2 regions of the Mesorhizobium huakuii genome follow, and region 2 is predicted to be linked to the other one. Evidence: predicted binding sites of a transcription regulator. Region 2 holds the regulator's gene; the other holds the start of a gene.

Region 1 (6,878 bases), 2.0 Mb from region 2:
CAAGCGCAACGGCAGCGATATAGACGGCGAGCGAAATCCTTCCCTTGCGGTCATTGCCGATTGCCTTGGCGAAGGCAGTGTCCTGTCCATGCAGCCGGCGCAGCGCCAGGACCAGCATGGCATAGGCGGTCGCGCACAGTGCGAGGTCGACGCCATAGACCGCGACCGGGACCGTGGCGAAATGGTTCTCGCCCATGAAAGCGGTCGTTACGGGCATCAAGGACAGCCAGAACAACAGATGCAGGTTCGCCCAAAGGACCCGGCCGTCGACGCGCTGCACGGTGTGGAACATGTTGTGCAGATTGTTCCAGTAGATGCCGACATTGATGAAGGACAGTACGTAGCACAGGAAGACCGGCCATTGCGGCAGCAGCGCCGAAAAGTCCTCGCCCTCAGGCACCTTCAGGTCCAGCACCATGATGGTGATGATGATGGCCACCACGCCATCGGTGAATGCCTCGACCCTGCCTTTACCCATGGAGCCCCCCGATTGTCTGGTAAAATCTACGCGATGGCTGGATGTGCGGCTACCCGCCATGTGGCTGGGCGAACGGTGGATGGCCCGCACCTTGTCCCGCGACTCGCGAAAGGTGTGCCAAATCATTCAGCCGTTCGGCGTCTCGGGCGCCATGTTGGCGCGGCCGCGCGGCACGCCAAGCCCGGTGTCCGGCGGCTCGCCGGCGGCCGGCCTGTTCTCGATCATGTGCAAGCTGCGCCAGCCGCCGAAACGGTAATAGGCGCGGCCAGAACCAGCGAGGTGATCGAGCCCGCCGGGAAACTCCACCACAACGCTTCCTCGCCGATCACGCCGCGCATGAAATAGGCAAAGCCGGTGCGCACGATAAGCACCGAGATCACCAAGATGATCAGCGGCGGCATCACCGCACCAGTGGCGCGCACGGTGGCAAACAGTACGATGGTGATGCCGAACAGGATGAACGACCAGGACGCGACCGTGTTGATGTGGGCGGCGATGTCGATCGCCGCGCTGTCGCTGCTCAGGAACAGGCCGAGGATCGGGCGGTCGAAGAGCCACAGCAGCGCGACCAGGGAACCGGTCAGGACGAGGTTGAAGCCGACGCCGGACGCGGCGACGCGCCCGATCCGGTCCCAGCGGCCGGCGCCGATATTCTGCGCCGCCATCGAGGAGACCGCCGCACCGATGGCCAGCGCCGGCATCTGGATATAGGTCCACAACTGCGCGGCGATGCCGTAGGCTGCGGCGACCTGCGAACCGTAGGAATTGACGATGCCCATCACCGTCAGTGCCGCCACCGAAATGACGATCATCTGCAGGCCCATCGGCACGCCCTTGAAGACGACGATTCGCAGCAATACAGGGTCCGGCCGCAGCAGAGCGAGATTGGCGCCGGCGAGCCGCAACGGATGCTTGCGCGCGTAGAGCACGATCAGGATGGCGATGACGCTCACCGTCTGGCCAATCAGCGTCGCGGTGGCGGAACCGGCGATGCCAAGTTCGGGGAAGGGGCCGATGCCGCGGATCAGCAGCGGATTGAGCACGATGTCGAGGACGACTGCCAGCGCCATGAAGAGGAAGGGCGTGCGTGAGTCGCCCGCACCGCGTAGCACGGTCATGACGAAGGACAGGAGGTTCATCATCGGCACGGCGACGAAGATGATGCGCAGATAGGAACGCGCCAGCGGCAAGGCGTCTGGCGGTGTGCCAAGCGTGTTGAGGATGGCGTCGACCCAGATCCAGCCGCAGATGGCGAGGACCACCGAGACCAGGAAGAAGAAGGTGGCGCTGGTGCCGACGATGCGGCGCGCCTCGGGCAGGTCGCGGGCGCCGACCGACTGCGCCACCAGGATGGTCGCCGCCATGCCGATGCCGAACACAGTGCCCAGGATCAGGAACAGGACGAGGTTGGCGTTGGAGGTGGCGGTCAGCGCTGATTCACCGAGAAAGCGGCCGACCCAGACGGCATTGATCGACCCGTTGAGCGACTGCAGCACGTTCGACCCCAGCACCGGCAAGGCAAACAACAGCAGCGTACGCGGGATCGGGCCGCTGGTCAGGTCGCCGGTGCGCCGGCGCGTGGGCATTTTTTTCGGTCATGGCAGAGGGCTTATCTGAGTCCGCGACGATTGCCGATTCAAGGAGACAGGCCGATGCGGCGTCGGAAAATTCCGGCTGGCGTGTGTTGATCTAATCATGTTCTCAAAGCCCTCGGAATGGGATATTGGTCGTTGGGGGCGTGGGGCCCGCATTCTTTGTCAGATCCTGTGAATTGCTGGGGGATTCATGTCCGATAGTCCGCTGTTTTCCGAGCGCCTGAACCGGCGCGCGTTTCTCGGTGCGTCCGCTTTGAGCGCGGCTTCCGTGGCGCTTTCGGCGTGCACCACGACGGAGGTGGTGACGCCGCCGCCGGTGGCGCGGCGCCACCGGATACGGCGTTCGGTGATGCCGCCAGCATGTACGCGGCGCGCACCGACGAGGGTTTTCAGCTGCCGGCAATCCCGGTCGCCAAGCTCGATCCGAAGTTCGTGCGCCAGATCGTGGCCGACCCGACCGGTGAAAAACCAGGCACGATCGTCGTCGATGTCTCCGAGCATTTCCTCTATCTGGTGCGCGATGGCGGCAAGGCCATCCGTTACGGCGTCAGCCTCGGCAAGGCCGGCTTCGGCTGGACCGGCAGCGCCGTGGTCCAGGCGCGGAAGAAGTGGCCGGTGTGGACGCCGCCGCCGGAAATGATCCAGCGCCGGCCGGAGCTGGCGAAATTCAAGGACGGCATGCCGCCCGGCCCTCAGAGCCCGCTCGGCGCCCGCGCGCTCTATCTCTTCCGGGACGGCAAGGACACGATGTACCGGCTGCACGGCACGCCGGAGTGGGATTCCATCGGCAAGAACGCATCGTCGGGCTGCGTGCGCTTTATGAACCAGGACATCATCGACCTCTACAGCCGCGTCAACGGTCCCGCACCGGTTTTCGTGCGTCCCAATCTGTCGGCTGCCGGCAAGATCATGGCCGTGTCGAGCAGGACGGCCGAGCCGATCGATGCGGGCGTGCCGAAGGACGCTGAGTTCTTGAAATAGGCGTCCTCATGGTCGGCCGTTTGAGGTCGTTGAGGCGGACGCGCCGGGCGCGCCCGCCTTTTGTATGCGACTACTTCTTGGCGAGGCCGGGCAGCGTGACCTGATAGACCAGGAACATGGTGTCGACATTTGCGCCGTCATCGGCCTTGTAGGAGGCGCCGACCTGGAAGCCGTCCTGGGCGAGGAAGTCGTTGTCATTGGCGACGAACAGGAAATAGTCGTCGGGCAGCTTCGGATCGAGCACGCTGGCCAGCGACATCGCCTCCCACTTCTCGGACAGGTTGTTGTGGTCGTTCGGCGCGCCATTGTGCAGGCCGAAGCGATTGAGTTGCGCATTGTCGTTGATGTCGATGAACGGCGTCAGCTTGGCCGGCGTCACCGAGGGATCGAGCACGCCCTTGGGCGCGACCGGCTTATCGGCGGCATCGAAGGCGCCGCCGGCAATGTCGGTCGCGGCCGAAACGTCGACGACGAAGATCTGGCGCAGCAGCGATGTGTCGCCCTTCACCCCCTGGCCATTGCCGCTGTCGCGCGCCAGCATCAGGAAGGACGTGTCCGACAGCGCCACGATCTCGCTTTGGGCGGCGATCTTGGTCTTGCCCTTGGCATCCTTGAACACCGGCAGTGGCACGACATATTCATGCGCCAGCTTGAGATGGGCGAGGTCGGAGGCGTCATAGACCAGCGCCCGCGTGTTCTGCCGGGTCGAACCGGAATCGCCGCCATCCTGCTTTGTCGCCGACTGCAGCACGGCGATCAGGAACTTGCCGTCCGGTGTCATCGCCATGCCCTCGAGGCCCTGGTTGTTCTGGCGGCCGGTCTCGGGGTCCTTCGGATCGGGTTCGGCAGCACCAGGGCCGGGATTGTCCGAGGAGAAGTTCGGCGCGCCCTTGCGCATCGGCACCAGCGCCGCCGGCGGCTGGGTCGCCGACAGCAGGCGGCCTTGCGCCGAGAACCGGTAGATGTTGGGGCCATATTCGTCGGAGATGAACATCGAGCCGTCGGGCGGCCGCACGATCGCCTCGTTGTCGAGGGCGAGCTTGCCATTGGTGGCGACGGGCAGCATCGGCATGTCGCCGGCGGCAGGGCGCACATCCGACAGCGGATCGAGACCGGTGGCGTCGGCGCCCTTGTCGTCGGTCAGCAGCATTGTGTCGGCCAGCGTCGCCTTGACTTCGGTCTGCTGCTGGCCGGCAGCGCCCGCTGCCGCCGGGGTGAACTCGATGCCGATGGTGTTGAGGCGTGGCCGGTAATCGGTGGTGCCGGCGACATTGTAGCCGCGATCCGGCAGCAGCCAGAGCGAACCCTTATAGGTGCCCGCTTCATGCGTCCAACTGGCGGTGTCGATCGCCATGCCGGAACCCGAGCCGAACGTCTCGCCGAACTTGTCGCGCTGCGCGGCCGGGATGCGGCCGACACCGACCAGACCCTTGTTGACAAAGCTGGTGGCGCCGACGGTCGCGGTGCTGTCGGCCAGTGCCGGCGTCAAGGCGGTGAACAGGGCCAGCGCGACGCCGAGCGAGGCGGTTCGGTGCAGGTGTTTCATGGACAATCCTCTTTGTGACAAAGCGTGCCGGAGCGGCCGAAGGACGAAAAGCTGAAAGAGGCGTACATCGATGATGCCGCGCGCGCCCCCCAAAGCGATCTACGGCGCGAACATGATGCTTGCGTGACAGCGCGCGGTACATGCCCGCCGGCTTCGTCACGCGCCGACAGAAACGTGTGCCCGAGCCAACGAATTGATCACCTCGCCACGTGTTGGTTCGGTCAGGCGAGGTGTGTTCTGGGCCGCACTAGACACTTATGTCCAGTGCGTATATGGTGCCGGCCTTGGACAGACCGGGAGGGAAGCCTTGAAGCCGCATTATCGCGCAGTGGTTATCGGGGGTGGGGTGGTCGGCGCCTCGGTGCTCTACCATTTGACGCGGTTCGGCTGGTCTGACGTGGCGCTGATCGAGCGTGCCGAACTGACCGCCGGTTCGACCTGGCATGCGGCGGCCGGATTTCATGCGCTCAATGCCGATCCCAACGTCGCGGCGCTGCAGGACTACACCATCAACCTCTACCGCGAGATCGAGGCCGAGTCCGGCCAGGATATCGGCTTGCACATGACTGGTGGCGTCAACATCGCCAGTGACTCCCAGCGCTGGGAATGGCTGAAATCGGCCTGGGCGGTGTTCCAGTCGGTCGGCATCGAAACCGCCCGGCTGGTGACGCCTGACGAGATCAAAGCGATCTGCCCGATCGTCGACGTCACCGGCGTGCTCGGCGGACTGCACGATTCCAACGAAGGCCATCTCGACCCCTACGGCACCACGCACGCCTATGCGGGTGCCGCGAAGAAGCGCGGTGCTGACATCATCCTGCGCAACCGTGTCGTCGAGTTGAAGTCCCGCGCGGACGGCCACTGGGACGTCGTCACCGAGCAGGGCATCATCGTTGCCGAACATGTCGTCAACGCCGGCGGGCTGTGGGCAAAGCAGCTCGGCCGCATGGCCGGCGTCGACCTGCCGGTGACGCCGATGGAGCACCATTATTTCATCACCGAGGACATTCCGGAGATCGCGGCACTGGATCGCGAGATCGGCATCGCCGTCGATCTCGACGGATTCTCCTACCTGCGCCAGGAACGAAAGGGCGTGCTGCTCGGTGTCTATGAGCAGAACCCGAAGCACTGGAACATGGATGGCGCGCCATGGGACTACGGCATCGAGCTGATCCCGGAAGACATCGATCGCATCAGCCCGGAACTCGCCAAGGCGCATGAGCGCTTTCCCTGCCTGGCAACGGCCGGCATCCGCAAATGGGTCAACGGCGCCTTCACCTTTACCCCCGACGGCAATCCGATCGTCGGACCGGTGCGCGGCCTGAAAAACTACTGGGTCGCCTGTGGCGTCATGGCCGGCTTCAGCCAGGGCGGCGGTGTCGGAAAATCGCTGGCCGAATGGATGATCTACGGCGAACCGCAGGCCGACATCTTCGGCATGGATATCGCCCGCTACGGCGCCTTCGCCGCCAACCGCGAGTATCTCGCGCAGACGACACGGCAATTCTACTCGCGTCGTTTCGTCATGACCTTTCCCAATGAGCGGCTTCCCGCCGGCAGGCCCTTGAAGCGCCCCGGCGCTTACGACGGCATGACGGCGGCGGGTTGCGAATGGACGGCGTCGTGGGGGCTGGAAACCCCGGCCTATTTCGCGCCGATGGGTTTTCGCGAGAACACCACGCTGAAGCGTTCCAACGCCTTCGACATCGTCGGCGACGAGGCGTTGCAGGTCCGGCGCGCCGCTGGTCTCGTCGATATCTCGGCCTATGCGCGCTATGCAGTGTCGGGGCCAAGCGCCGAGACATGGCTCGACCGGCTGCTTGCCTGCAAGCTGCCGAAAGCGGGACAGGCGCGGCTGGCGCCGATGCTCGGGCCGAATGGGCGGCTGAAGGGCGACCTCACCGTGATCAACTGGGGCAGCAGTGACTATTGGCTGATGGGTTCCTACTATCTCAGGGAATTCCACATGCGCTGGTTCGAGAGCCAGGCGGCGGAAGGGGTTGCTGTCACTGACATTTCCGACGCGATGAGCGGCTTCCTGCTGACCGGGCCGAATGCCCGCAATATCCTCGAACGCACCACGCATCAGGACGTCTCCACCGCGGCACTGCCATTCATGGCCTGCGGCGCGTTCGACATCGGCATGGTGCGGGCGCGGGTTGCCCGCCTCTCGATCGCCGGTGAACTCGGCTTCGAGATCAGTTGCCCGGTGGCCATTCATGCCACACTGCGCGACACGCTGCTTGCCGCCGGTGAAGATCTCGGCCTGGCCGAGATC
Region 2 (6,878 bases):
GATGCTCTGCAGCGGCGAGTCGATGCCGAGCAGCACCATGCCCGACTGCAATGACTGCATCAGAAGCGCGCCCAGCATGGCGCCCATCACCGTGCCGGCGCCGCCGGCGAGCGACGTGCCGCCGATGACAGCGGCGGCGATGACCAGAAGTTCATCCAACGTGCCAAGCGCATTGGTCGACGCGTTGAGCCGCGCCGACGAGATCGCCGCGCTGATCGCGGCCAGCACGCCCATGATCATGAACACCTTCATGGTCACCCAGCGTGTGTTGATACCGGCGAGTTCGGCCGCCTCCGGATTGCCGCCGATGGCAAAGACATAGCGGCCGAAACGCGTGCGCTTGGTGATGAAGGTCATGATGATGCCCACTGCCACCGCCATCAGCACCGGTATGGCAATGCCATGCGCGATGAACAGCCCGCCCTCGGGAACGGTAATGCCGTTCTGCTGGGCGTACTGGCGCACGATGCCGATCGGCCATGGATAGGAATTGGCGATCCAGACGGCGCCAAGGATAGCGGCGCAAGCAACCACGCCAAGCAAGGTCTCGGCCCAAACGGGGCGCAGCGGAAAGTGGAACCGCTTGCGCTGCGACCTGCCGTTGAGCAGCATGAAGGCGACCGCCACGCAAGCGACGACACCGACGATCCAGCTGGCGGTGGCGCCGATCGAGCCGCGTGGTCCGCCGCCCATCAGCTGGAAGGTTGTGTCGAGCGGCGCGACCGTGCGCCCGCTGGTGATCAGCCATGCCATGCCGCGCCAGACCAGCAGGCCGCCCAGCGTCACGATGAAGGCCGGAACCTCCATATAGGCGATGATGAAGCCCTGGAATGCGCCGATCAGGAGACCAAGCACCACGCCGGCCGCCAGCGCGATGATCCAGAGCCAGGGGTTTCCAAGCTGGAAACCGACGACGCGAATGAGGAACTCGGCCTGCGCCACGCCCATGATCATGCCGATCACGCCTTCGACGGATCCGACCGAGAGGTCGATGTTGCGCATGACGATGACCAGCACCATGCCGGTCGCCATGATCGCGACCGAAGAGGTCTGCACCGACAGGTTCCACAGATTGCGTGGCGTCAGGAAAAGTCCACCCGACAGGATATGGATGCCGACCCAGATGACCAGCAGCGCACCGACCATGCCGAGCATGCGCGTGTCGAGTTCGGTAGCCTTGAGAAACCTTCCAACGGCGCTGAGTTCGGATGCACGCGCTTTGTCCGCCGCCGTGCTGCCGACCGGTTGATTAGAGGTCGTGTCGGTCATGCTATCCTCCCACCGGTTTACCGTCTGGCGCGGATGCCGGAACATGGATGCTATTTGCTTTCCGCAGTCACTTGAAGCGGGAAGCCCCTGGAGAAACGCCGCGGCTTTTGGGCCGCGGCGTCGATATCGAACCGTATTGCGCCGTTTAGTTGCAGGCCGCGACGCTGCCGGCAGCGACGCCCGCGCAGACTTCGTCCTTCTTGATCCAGCCGGCGTCGATGACGACGTTGAGATTGTCCTTGGTGATGGCGACCGGGGTCAGGAACAGCGACTTGACGGTGTTGCCGCCAGGCGTCGTGAAGTCCTTGACGCCGGCGATGTCGGTCATCTTCTTGCCGTCGGCCAGCTGCGAGGCAATCTCGGCGGCGTTCTTGCCGAGTTCGCGCGCGTCCTTCCAAACCGACACGGTCTGGGTGCCGAGCGCGATGCGGTTGAGCGCGGCATGGTCGCCGTCCTGGCCCGACACCGGCACGGTGCCGGCGAGACCTTGCGCCGTCAGCGCCGCGACGACGCCGCCGGCGGTGCCGTCATTGGCCGCGACGACCGCATCGACCTTGTTGTCGTTGGCGGTCAGGAACTGTTCCATGTTCTTCTGGGCGTTGGCGGGCAGCCAGCCATCCGTATAGGCCTCACCGACATTCTTGATCTTGCCGCTGTCGATGGCCGCCTTGAGCACTTCCATCGAGCCCGAGAACAGGAAGTCGGCATTCGGATCGGCGCCCGAGCCCTTGATAAAGACATAATTGCCTTCCGGCTTGGCCTTGAACACCGCAGCGGCCTGCAAGCGGCCGACTTCCTTGTTGTCGAAGGTCAGGTAGAAGACGTCCTTGTTCTCGATCAGGCGGTCATAGCCGACGACCGGAATGCCTTCGTCCAACGCCTTCTGCACGGCCGGGCCGATGGCCGAGGCGTCCTGCGCCAGGATGATCAACGAATTGGCGCCCTGCGAGATGAGGCTCTCGACATCGGTAAGCTGCTTGCCGGGATTGGACTGTGCGTCGGCGGAAATGTACTTGTCGCCGGCGGCCTCGATGGCCTTCTTCATGGCGGCTTCGTCAGTCTTCCAGCGCTCTTCCTGGAAGTTGGACCACGAAACGCCGATGACCTTGTCCTTCGCCTGCGCGACCGACGCAAGCGTCAGCGACATGGCGACACCCGCCAGGATGGCGGCTGTGAATCTCTTCATGATATTCCTCCCTGCGCCGCGTATGGCGCGACCAAACTGGCCCTAAGGCCGGCACAGAGGCTCTATTTTTTCGAGCCTCGAAAAACACTGGTCCAACACCGGAACGCTGTCAACAACGATTCTGATGGATTTTGATGTCCCTGCGAATTTTTTCGAGCCTCGGAATAAATAAATGACAGGACGGGCCGCTTCTGCCAGTATTTGACCGTGTCGCACGCGGCGTTTGAGGGGCCGGAGGAACCGCGGCGACCGGGAGGATGTGGAAAACATGTCGGTCGGAATCCGTCACGACGATCTGCGCCGGCGCAACCGCGCCATGGTGATTGCGGCCGTGCGCCGGGCCGGCCGGCCCTCGCGCACCGAGATCGCCGCGACCACCGGCCTCAGCCATTCGACCATATCGGCGATTTCCTCCGATCTGATCGGTGAAGGCATCCTGGCCGAAGGCAAGCCGAGCGAGGCCGGCTCGCTGAAGCGCGGCAGGCCGCAGGTCGGCCTCGGCCTCAACCCGGAGGCCGCGGCCGTCATGACCGTGGTGCTGTCGCTGAATTTCCTGTCCGTCGCCGTCATCGACTATGCCGGCCAGGTGATATCGGAGGAACAGCGCCGGCTGGACACGCTGACCATGTCGCGCGAGGCGCTGATCGGCGAATGCGTCGCCATCGTGCGGCGGCGCCTCGAGGATCCCGATATCGACGTGCGCAGCGTCGCCCGCATCGCACTGGCAATCCAGGGCATCACAGACACCGAGGCCCGGGCGATGCTGTGGTCGCCGATCACGCCACAGACCGACATCGCCTTCGCCGATATACTCGAAGCCGAGTTCGGCATCCCCGCCACCATGGAAAACGACTGCAACATGATGGCGGTGGCGCTGCGCTGGCGCGATCCCGAGCGTTACCGCGACGACTTCATCGCCATCCTGCTTTCGCACGGCATCGGCATGGGGCTGGTGTTGAAGGGCGAGCTGTTCACCGGCACCCATTCCTCGGGCGGCGAGTTCGGCCACATGATCCATCGGCCAGGCGGCGCGCTCTGCCGCTGCGGGCGGCGCGGCTGCGTCGAGGCCTATGCCGGCAACTACGCCATCTGGCGCAATGCCCGGCAGCTCGGTGAGGACACCGAGCCGGTCGCAGATGTCAGCGACGCCCAGATGCGGGCACTGGCCGCGACGGCGCGGGAACGGGACGGGCCCGAGCGCGAAGCCTATCGTAAAGCCGGCGAGGCGCTCGGCTATGGCCTCGGCAGCCTGTTCGCGCTGATCGATCCCGCACCCGTCGCCATGGTCGGCGTCAGCGCCGCCGCCTTCGACCTGATCGAGCCGGCATTGCGCGAGGCGATCGCCCAGACCGCTGGCGGCCAGCACTCGAAATCGATTTCCTTCGACACCGAACCGAACGAACTGCCGCTGATCCGCGAAGGCTGCGCCATGCGCGCACTGACCTTCGTCGACCAGGAGATTTTCGCGCCGGGCGGGCAGGGTAAGTCAGGCGTTGCCGGCAAGAACGTTGCCTGAGTAACGCGCAGGGATATGTTGAGATTCAGGTCAGGCCGAGTCGAGAATGGCGGGTTCCGAGAACCGGAACGGAGCGGACATTTGGGTCCGTGAGTACCGGAAGCGCGGGAAACCGCCATTCGCAGGCCGGCATCACCTGAATATCAGCATATCCCTAATCCTCGCGGATCGCGTAGCCCGCCCCCCGAATGGTCCTGATAACATCGGGCATGCGGCCATTGTTGACCGCCTTGCGCAGCCGGCCGACATGCACGTCCACGGTGCGCTCGTCGATGTAGATCGTCTCGCCCCAGACATTGTCGAGCAACTGGCTGCGCGAGAACACGCGACCGGGATGGCGCATCATGAATTCGAGCAGGCGGAACTCGGTCGGCCCGAGCCGGATCTCGCTCTTCTTGCGATAGACCCGGTGCGATTCGCGGTCGAGCACGATGTCGCCGACCTTGAGCACGCTGGACAGAACTTCCGGCTTGGCGCGGCGCAGCAGCGCCTTGACGCGAGCCATGAATTCCGGCGTCGAGAACGGCTTGACCAGATAGTCGTCGGCGCCGGTCGAAAGGCCGCGCACACGGTCGCTTTCCTCGCCGCGCGCGGTCAGCATGATGATCGGCAGCCGCTCGGTCTCGGGCCGCATCCGCAGGCGCCGGCAGAGTTCGATGCCGGACACCGCCGGCACCATCCAGTCGAGCACCAGAAGGTCGGGCACGTTTTCCTGCAGGCGGATTTCGGCTTCGTCGCCGCGTGTCACCACCTCGACCTGGTAACCCTCCGATTCCAGATTGTAGCGGAGGAGCACGCCAAGCGGCTCCTCATCCTCCACCACCATGATGCGTGGTGCGATCATCGATTGGTTACCCCTGCGCTCAGGCCGCCGGCGCCGACATCGCCGTCTCGTCCTGTTTTGGACGGTTGGCGGGCAGTTGCGTGCCGGTCAGGACATAGTACGCGTTTTCGGCGATGTTGGTCACATGGTCGCCGATGCGTTCGAGATTCTTGGCGCAGAACAGCAGATGCGTGCAAGCCGTGATGTTGCGCGGATCCTCCATCATATAGGTCAGCAGTTCGCGGAAGACGGAGGTGTATTTGACGTCGATGCGCTCGTCGTCGGCGCGCAGCTTCGCCAGCGCGGCGGCATCGCGCGCCGCATACTCTTCGATCACGCCCTGCACCTGGATCAACACCAGCTGCGCCATGGCGTCGATGGAGTGCGAAAGATCGCGCGGCGTGGCGCTGAGCCCGACGGTGCCGACGCGCTTGGCGATGTTCTTGGCAAGATCGCCGATGCGTTCGAGGTCGCCGGCCATGCGGATCGAGCCGACGACATGACGCAGATCGTCGGCCATAGGCTGGCGCTTGGCGATCAGTGTGATGGCGCGGTCGTCGAGCTCGCGCTGGCGCGCATCCATGATGGCGTCGTCGGAGACCACGCGCTGTGCCAGAGCATTGTCGGAATTCAGCAGTGCCTTGGTGGCACCGCCGACCATCGAGCCGGCGAGATCGCCCATGTCGCTGATCAGTCTGCTGATCTGTCCGAGATCCTCGTCGAAGGCTGCGACTGTATGTTCGGCCATGATCCTGGTCCTCGTATGCGTGCGATCAGCCGAAGCGGCCGGTGATGTAGTCTTGCGTGCGCTTCTCGCGAGGCGACGTGAAGATCTTCTCGGTTTTGTCGAACTCGACCAGTTCGCCCAGATACATGAAGGCGGTCTGCTTCGACACGCGCGCCGCCTGCTGCATATTGTGGGTGACGATGACGATCGTGTAGTCGGCTTGCAATTCGTCGATCAGCTCCTCGATCTTGGCGGTCGACAGCGGGTCGAGCGCCGAGGCCGGCTCGTCGAGCAGGATGACTTCCGGCTTCACCGCCACGGTGCGGGCGATGCACAGCCGCTGCTGCTGGCCGCCCGACAGGCTGAGGCCGCTGGCATTGAGCTTGTCCTTGACCTCGGTCCAGAGTGCCGCGCGCTTCAGCGCCTGCTCGACACGGCCGTCCATCTCGGCCTTGCTGATCTTCTCATAGAGCCTGACGCCGAAAGCGATGTTCTCGTAGATCGACATCGGGAACGGCGTCGGCTTCTGGAACACCATGCCGATCTTGGTGCGCAGCAGGTTGAGGTCCTGCGAGCGGTCGAGAACGTTCTGGCCGTCGAGCAGCACCTGGCCCTCGGCGGTCTGCTTGGGATAGAGCTCGTAGATGCGGTTGAAGACGCGCAGCAGCGTCGACTTCCCGCAGCCCGAAGGGCCGATGAAGGCGGTGACGCTGCGTTCGGGCAGCGACAGCGTGATATCCTTCAGGGCCTTCGACTGGCCATAGTAGAAGTTGAGGTTCTTGACCTCGATCTTGGCCTTGGCCACCGCCTCGGCGGCGATCGTCATGTCTGGAGACAACATCTGGCTCATTTGTCCTCTCTGCGTCCGGTCAGGCTGCGCGCAAAGATGCTGAGCGCGAGAACCGTCAATGTGATGATGAGTGCGCCGGTCCAGGCCAGCTGCTGCCATTCCTCGTAAGGGCTGAGAGCGAACTGGAAGATGGTGACAGGCAGGCTGGCCATCGGCGCGTTGAGATTGCTCGACCAGAACTGGTTGTTCAGCGCCGTGAAAAGAAGCGGCGCCGTCTCGCCGGAGATGCGGGCGATGGCCAGCAATATGCCGGTGACGATGCCGGAAAGTGCGGCGCGGTAGGCAACCGAGCGGATCACCACCCAGCGCGGCGCGCCGATCGCGGTGCCGGCTTCGCGCAAGGCGTTTGGCACCAGATTGAGCATGTCTTCAGTGGTGCGCACCACGACCGGGATGACCAGGATGGCAAGTGCGACGGCGCCGGCGATTGCTGAGAAATGCCCCATCGGCCGCACCATCAGCTCATAGACGAACAGGCCGATGATGATCGACGGAGCCGACAAAAGG

Evidence for each region. Region 2 encodes PhoB, which activates phosphate uptake and scavenging genes when phosphate is short. Its sites were predicted from a motif close to TGTCATNNANCTGTCAT; they were not measured.
Region 1: the regulator PhoB is predicted to act here: its motif matches at 4,713-4,729, upstream of HB778_RS01075 (esterase-like activity of phytase family protein).

The regions. Positions count from the first base shown of each region.
Region 1 covers NZ_CP050296.1:217,120-223,997, reverse strand. The annotation lists gene HB778_RS01090 (TMEM175 family protein) at 1-478, opposite strand, end outside; gene HB778_RS01085 (MATE family efflux transporter) at 700-2,064, opposite strand; partial or broken gene HB778_RS01080 (L,D-transpeptidase) at 2,264-3,054, shown strand; gene HB778_RS01075 (esterase-like activity of phytase family protein) at 3,125-4,600, opposite strand; gene HB778_RS01070 (GcvT family protein) at 4,908-6,878, shown strand, end outside.
Region 2 covers NZ_CP050296.1:2,226,471-2,233,348, forward strand. The annotation lists gene HB778_RS10880 (sugar ABC transporter permease) at 1-1,269, opposite strand, end outside; gene xylF (D-xylose ABC transporter substrate-binding protein) at 1,415-2,455, opposite strand; gene HB778_RS10890 (ROK family protein) at 2,724-3,971, shown strand; gene phoB (phosphate regulon transcriptional regulator PhoB) at 4,126-4,815, opposite strand; gene phoU (phosphate signaling complex protein PhoU) at 4,835-5,542, opposite strand; gene pstB (phosphate ABC transporter ATP-binding protein PstB) at 5,568-6,371, opposite strand; gene pstA (phosphate ABC transporter permease PstA) at 6,368-6,878, opposite strand, start outside.